2 regions of the Exiguobacterium acetylicum genome follow, and region 1 is predicted to be linked to the other one. Evidence: a T-box and tRNA genes for the amino acid it is inferred to sense, from the RefSeq annotation. Region 1 holds a T-box; the other holds one or more tRNA genes.

Region 1 (3,717 bases):
CCGCTAAACGTCTATCGGAAGCAACGGACGTCCCAGCGATGACGATTCATCGTCTATTGAAGTATGACGGAACGAACTTTCAGCTGAATGAAGATCAGCCGATCACAGGGAAAGTACTGATCATCGATGAGTCGTCGATGATTGATATCTACTTGTTATCAAGTCTGCTCCGTGCTGTGCCGAACGGCATGAAAATCTTGTTCGTCGGTGACCGCGATCAGTTACCATCTGTCGGTCCAGGGCAGGTGCTGGCAGATTTGATGGATACGGAAGGGATTCCCGTCGTTCGTTTGAACGTCGTCCATCGCCAAGCGGAAGATTCTTCTATTTTACGGCTCGCGCACGATTTGAAGAACCGGACGACGTCAGCTGATTTGTTATCACCACTTGCGGATCGTCGCTTTTACACCGCGTCTCCGCAAGAGACGTTACGAGGCATCTCAGCCTTCGCGGAAAAAGCACTCGCAAAAGGGTATTCGAAATTCGATGTTCAGGTTCTGGCACCGACTTACCGTGGTCAGGTGGGAATCGACGAACTGAATGTCGCCTTGCAACGCGTCTACAATCCGGAGGAACCGAAAAAACGCGAAGTCAAACAAGGCACACGGATTTACCGGACCGGGGACAAGATTCTTCAGCTCGTCAACAATGCAGAAGAGAACGTCTATAACGGAGATATCGGCGAAATCGTCAATATTTTCTTCGCCAAAGAAAACGTCGACAAGGTGGATAAGATCATCGCCCGCTTCGACCAGACGGAAGTCGAGTACAACCGGAGTGACTGGGATCAATTCACGCATGCCTACGCGATTACGATTCACAAGGCACAAGGGTCCGAGTTTCCGATCGTCTTGATGCCGGTCTATTTCACGGGAGCATTCAAGCATTCCCGAAACTTGATTTATACGGCGGTCACCCGTGCGAAGTCGAGTTTATTATTGTTCGGCGACCCACGAGCGTTTCATAAAGCGTCGCAAGAAGAGGAGCCTCGGCGCCGAACACGATTGATTGAACGACTCGGTGGTGTGACAAAGACTTGACGGATGCTGTGCGATAGGTAATAATCACGATAGATGAATGGACGTAACACGTTGATGGAAGATAAGTAAAAGGAAAACTCGAGTCCAGAGAGAAGTGAGTCTGCTGCAATCACTTTCTCGAGTCCCTTTGAAGCTCCTTCCGGAGTCGGGTGTAAACACCTGCGGGTCATCCCCGTTATCAGATGTTCGAGGTAAGCAATGGATTGCTTACGAACGAGGGTGGTACCACGGAAGCGATGCTTTCGTCCCTTTTCAGGGATGAAGGCATCGCTTTTTTGCGTCCAAATAAAACCAATGGGGGTAACTGTTCATGAAAGCTCTAAAACCATTAACGGGTGCACAAATCCGTCAGATGTATCTTGATTTCTTCCAAAGCAAAGGGCATGCGATCGAACCGAGTGCTTCACTCGTACCGGTCGAGGATCCATCGCTCTTGTGGATCAACTCAGGGGTTGCGACACTCAAGAAGTATTTCGATGGTCGTGTCATTCCTGATAATCCACGTATCGTCAACGCACAAAAATCAATCCGGACGAACGATATCGAAAACGTCGGGAAAACAGCACGTCACCATACGTTCTTCGAGATGCTCGGAAACTTCTCTGTCGGTGATTACTTCCGTGAAGATGCGATCAAATGGGGCTGGGAACTCTTGACGAGTGATGACTGGTACGGTCTTGATCCGGAACGTCTCTCGGTCACGATTCACCCGGAAGATGACGCAGCGCGTCAAATCTGGCTTGAACTCGGTGTACCGGCTGAGCGGATCATTCCACTTGAAGATAACTTCTGGGAAATCGGTGAAGGTCCATCTGGTCCGAACACGGAAATCTTCTTCGACCGTGGACCTGCTTTTGGAGACGATCCGAACGATTCAGAACTCTACCCAGGTGGCGAAAACGAACGCTATCTCGAGATCTGGAATATCGTCTTCAGTCAGTACAACCACGATGGACACGGCAACTACACGGAACTTCCGCGTAAAAACATCGATACAGGAATGGGACTCGAACGGATGGCATGTGTCATGCAGGACGTGCCGACGAACTTCGATACGGATCTGTTCATGCCGATCATTCATAAGACAGAAGAAATCAGCGGTAAAATCTACCGTGACGATTCAAAACTGGATGTAGCATTCAAAGTTATCGCAGACCACATCCGTACCGTATCATTCGCAATCGGTGATGGTGCGCTTCCTTCGAATGAAGGTCGTGGATATGTCCTTCGTCGTTTACTACGCCGTGCGGTGCGTTATGCGAAGATGCTTGGAATCGAACGTCCGTTCATGTATGAACTCGTCGATACGGTCGGGAATGTCATGGTCGACTTCTACCCACAAGTGCCAGAAAAAGCAGACTTCATCAAACGTGTCATCAAAAACGAAGAAGAACGTTTCCACGAGACACTTCATGACGGTCTTGCAATCTTGAACACGGTCGCTCAGACGTCTAAGGCGAACGGTGAGCATGTCATCAGTGGCGAAGATGCGTTCCGTCTGTATGACACGTATGGTTTCCCACTCGAATTGACAGTCGAGTATGCGGAAGATCATCAGATGTCTGTTGATGAAGAAGGCTTCAAACTAGCGATGGATGCACAACGTCAGCGGGCACGTGCAGCGCGTGAAGAGAGTGGTTCGATGCAACAGCAATCGGAAGTCCTCTCGACGCTAAAAGATAAAAGTACGTTCGTCGGCTATACCGAACTTAAGGCGGATGCGAAAATCATCGCATTGTTGCATGATGGAGAACGAGTCACAGAAGTCGCTGCTGGTGAAGAAGCACAAGTCATTCTTGACATCACGCCGTTCTATGCTGAAAGTGGTGGTGAAGTCGCGGATACAGGAACAATCGAAGGCAAAGACTTCGTTCTTGATGTCAAAGATGTTCAAAAAGCACCAAACGGTCAAAACTTGCATACAGTCATCGTTCGTACAGGGATCGCAACGGAAGCAGCAGACGTCGTTGCAACAGTCGAAGCAGCAGAACGTAAAGCCGTCACGAAAAATCACACGGCAACACACTTGCTTCATAAAGCATTGAAAGATACGCTCGGAACACACGTCAACCAAGCGGGATCACTCGTTTCTCCAGACCGTCTTCGTTTTGACTTCTCACACTTCGGTGCAGTGACACAAGAAGAGTTGACAAAGATTGAACAAGACGTCAACCAAGCAATCTGGGCATCACTACCGGTTGATATCGAAGAGATGAACATCGCTGATGCAAAAGCAAAGGGCGCAATGGCATTGTTCGGTGAGAAGTACGGTGAAACGGTCCGCGTCGTCTCAGCAGGCACATACTCGATCGAGTTGTGTGGCGGTATCCACGTCGGGAACACAGCCGAAATCGGCTTGTTCAAGATTGTTTCAGAGTCCGGTATCGGTGCAGGTACACGCCGAATCGAAGCGGTAACAGGTGCAGGCGCGTATCGTGTTATGAATCAGCACTTGGAAACACTCGAACAAGCAGCAGCTGTCTTGAAGACGAAGACGACGGAAGTTCCTGTCCGCATCGAAGCACTGCAACAACAGCTCCGTGAGACGGAACGGGCAAACGAATCGTTGCAAGCAAAACTCGCGAACATCGAAGCTGCTTCGCTCAAGGACGATGTCGAAGAAATCAACGGTGTGCGTGTGCTTGCGAAACGTGTCGACGTCTCAGATATGGACGCC
Region 2 (3,717 bases), 730 kb from region 1:
GAGTAGATTTTTCCACCTGGTGCCGTGATTTCTGGCTTGAAGTCAAGGCTTGGTGTGACACCCCAAGACGTGAAGTCAGACATTTGTCCTGCGACCGGGTTATCGGCTGAGACTGCTTTTCCGTCGAACGTGACAGCGATTGCCTTGCCCTCTTTTGCTTTTGCTTCAAGATCGTTTCCGTCTGCGATGCTGAGCGTGACGAGTGGAATCGTCGGATTGTTGAGCGCCATGCTGACGTAATCCCCATGATCGACTCGACCGCGGACGATGACACCTGCTGCCCCTTGCTTCTCAGCTTCTGCTTGGATCATGCCGTAGTTGAAACCACCGTTACGCACGACGAAGACGACTTTCCCTTTGACGTCTTTGCCTTCGTAGTTCGAAGCTTGACCGTCACCGACATAGACGACATCCTTCTTCTCTTTATCGAAGACAGCAATCGGATTCGGTGAATCTTGTTTTTGGTATGCCAAATAACCAGCATCCTGACCGTCGATCGTCAGCGCCATGCCTTCGAGTGTCAATTTCGTATTTTCGAGTGATGCGACTTGGAGTGCTTGGCTCGTTAAACCTGGTGCACCGACGACACCGATATCCGGGTTTGCTGTGTACGGATTACCTGCACCATGACCTGCGAATGCCGAGTTACCAGCAGAAATCGCACACAAGATACCGTTGTTCATCGCGTTGACGATTGCGCGTTGTTCTGGATCATCTGCATTGACGAACGATGCCGTCGAACCGAGACTCATGTTGATGACATCGGCTCCGAGTGCAATTGCATCATCGATCGCTTTAATGTAGATATCGCTGAATGTCGATGGCATTCCTGGATCGTTTCCGAAGACTTTCATCGCGAGGAGTTGTGTTTCCGGAGCGACCCCTTTGATACCGCCGTTTGCTTCATCGCCGTTTGCTCCGACCGTACCCGCGACGTGCATCCCGTGCATTGATGCGCCCGCACCTAAATCACGGATTTCGCTATCGTGATCGGCATAGTTATAGCCGTACGGTACTTTTTCCGTGAAGTACTTTCCTTTTAAGCCTTTTGTTTCTTTCGCACTATCGACTTTCGAAGAAGTCAAATCGATCTTCGTTTCTGGGCTCAAGACCATGTCCTTATGCGATGGATCGATTCCCGTATCGATGACGGCAACGATTGTTCCTTCCCCTTTAAAACCATAGTCCTGCCATGTTTCCTTCGCATTGACCATGTCCTTGCTGTACAGCATGTCTGGCTTGGCACCTTTAGCAACTTCCGGACGCGCGTATTCATGGGCGATATGTACGCTCTTGACTCCGCTCAGTTGTTTGATGTCTTCGATGTCTCCGAACTTGACTTCACCACTGAATCCGTTGATGACGGTTGTGAAGCTTTCCTTATATGTAACGGGAATCGCCTTTTTAGCGATGGCTGACTTGACTGATTTTTGGACGTTGACGAGACGATCTTTGATCGACTCTTTTTCGGCATTGCTCAATGTGCTATACCGCTTGTTTTGAGCCTGGGCGATTTGAATCGCCGGCTTCTCTTCCATCTCGATGACGACACGGACTTTATCCGATTGTTTGTAGTTCTTCTCTTGCCCCGATTTCTTCAGCGAGAGTGCTTGCGGTTTTTGACCCGTTGCTTTGTCTTGCGACGACAGTGCACCTTGCGCACTGACTAGATTGGAAGACGTCATTAAGACGGCTGCCATAAGTGCAATCTTCTTCTTCATGCGTTCGTTTTCCCCTTTTCTGTAAAACCATAGTAGTACTACTGATAAAACAGTTAAACGAAAATTCTGTATATTTAGTTTAATGAATTTAATGGAAATAAACAATTTATATTTGCCTATTTTTTTAATTTATTTGTTTTACGTGACATTTTATATTTTTGAGGAATTTAACTGGGAGTAAAATAAAAACTCCTCGACGCCTCGAGGAGTTGGATGTTTGATATTGGTGGAGACTATCGGGATCGAACCGACGACCTTTTGGCTGCCAGCCAAACGCTCTCCCAGCTGAGCTAAGCCCCCATGAATTATCTTTAGTATACGCATCGCTAACTGCTTTATCAATATAAAAATAACGCTTTCATAAAAAAGAATCCCTTCCAAAATCGTCGGAAGGAATTCACGATTCATTTATTCAATTCACGCATCAAATCCGCCTGTCGTTCAAGCTCTGCCTGTTGCTCGAGGATCAAGACCTTTTTGTACGTCCGCGCAGAAATCAAGATGCTGATCTCATAGAGAACGAACAATGGAACCGAGATCATCAAGTGTGACGTCACGTCCGGCGGTGCGATCAATGCCGCAACGACGAACAGCGCAAAGTACGCATATTTCCGATTCTTTCGCATGAAATATGGCGTCACGAGACCAAGACGTGTCAGGAACATCGTCACGACCGGCAATTGGAACAGAAGACCAAACGGCATCGTCAACCGGATTAAGAAACTGAAGTAGTTCTCGACTCCGATGACTTGTTCGATTCCGAGCTCTTTCCCGAGATCCGTTGAGACTTCAAGCAAAAAGGGAAGCAACCAGAAATACGAGAAGGCTACGCCAGCCAAAAACAGAAAGAAGATGACCGGAATATACGTCAATGTCGCTTTTTGCTCCTTGTCATAAAGTCCTGGTCGGACGAATGCCCAGAGTTGATACATCCAGAACGGTGACGCTAAAATCAGCGCAATGATGAACGCAAGATTCAAATACAACATTAAAGGATCGGCGACGTTGAAGGCATTCAAACCGATGCCGAGCTCTTTTAAGTCCGCTTGCAAGAAGCGAACGAGCGGTCGGACGAGCGGAAATGCGACAGCGAACAGGACGACGACGATGATAAGCGACCAGACGATCCGCTTACGCAGTTCGTCAAGGTGCGACGTCATGCTTTGCTCTTGATCAACCGTCATGATTCAATCACTTCTCTTTCGGTTCGTCCTTTTTATCGTCGTCCATGATGCCGTTCGTGGCATTCTTGAACTCTTTCAATGTCTGACCTGCAGCGCGTCCGAATTCTGGTAACTTCTTCGGTCCGAAAATGATCAATGCGACGACCGCGATTAATCCGATGCTCGCAGGTCCGATACCTAGTGTGAGCGGAATAAGGTTTTCCATTATGATTTCACTCCTTCAGCTGATTGCGAATAATGCTTCATGAAATAAACTAACGACTGCAACTCGATCGATAAATCAATGTGATGGACCCGGACGCTAGCTGGCACGTTCAACCGCGCTGGCGTAAAGTTCAGGATGCCTGTCACACCATACTCGACTAACTCATCCGCTACTGACTGCGCGAACTGGGATGGAACCGTCAAGATGGCAACATCGACCTGATTCGCTTCGATTTGTTCTTTCATGTCCGAAACATGATAGATTGGAACGTCATGCGTCGTTGTTCCGACCTTCTCTTCGTCCGCATCAAACGCAACGACTATCCGAGTACTATTATTCTTTAAAAAGTTATAATTTGCAAACGCTGTTCCGAGATGACCGACCCCGATTAAGGCAACATTCGTCACCTCATCTTGATTCAAGGTTTTGCGGAAAAACGTTAAGAGATGTTGAACGTTATATCCATACCCCTTCTTCCCTAATGCCCCAAAGTAGGAAAAATCGCGACGAATCGTTGCTGAATCAACCTTCACCGCCTCGCTTAACTCAGCAGAAGAGACGCGGAGCTTGCCTGAATTGTATAAACTTTGGATGAAGCGATAATATA

The links. The T-box of region 1 lies ahead of alaS (alanine--tRNA ligase). A T-box ahead of a tRNA ligase gene usually reads a tRNA of that ligase, here a tRNA-Ala.
Region 2: it has a tRNA-Ala gene. The T-box ahead of alaS (alanine--tRNA ligase) is inferred to sense a tRNA for this amino acid. The anticodon was not compared.

The regions. Positions count from the first base shown of each region.
Region 1 is NZ_CP082333.1:2,205,587-2,209,303, reverse strand. It holds gene recD2 (SF1B family DNA helicase RecD2) at 1-1,040, shown strand, start outside; T-box leader at 1,083-1,293, shown strand; gene alaS (alanine--tRNA ligase) at 1,351-3,717, shown strand, end outside.
Region 2 is NZ_CP082333.1:2,937,179-2,940,895, forward strand. It holds gene K7G97_RS15095 (S8 family serine peptidase) at 1-1,721, opposite strand, end outside; tRNA gene K7G97_RS15100 (tRNA-Ala) at 1,946-2,021, opposite strand; gene tatC (twin-arginine translocase subunit TatC) at 2,126-2,905, opposite strand; gene K7G97_RS15110 (twin-arginine translocase TatA/TatE family subunit) at 2,913-3,110, opposite strand; gene K7G97_RS15115 (redox-sensing transcriptional repressor Rex) at 3,110-3,717, opposite strand, start outside.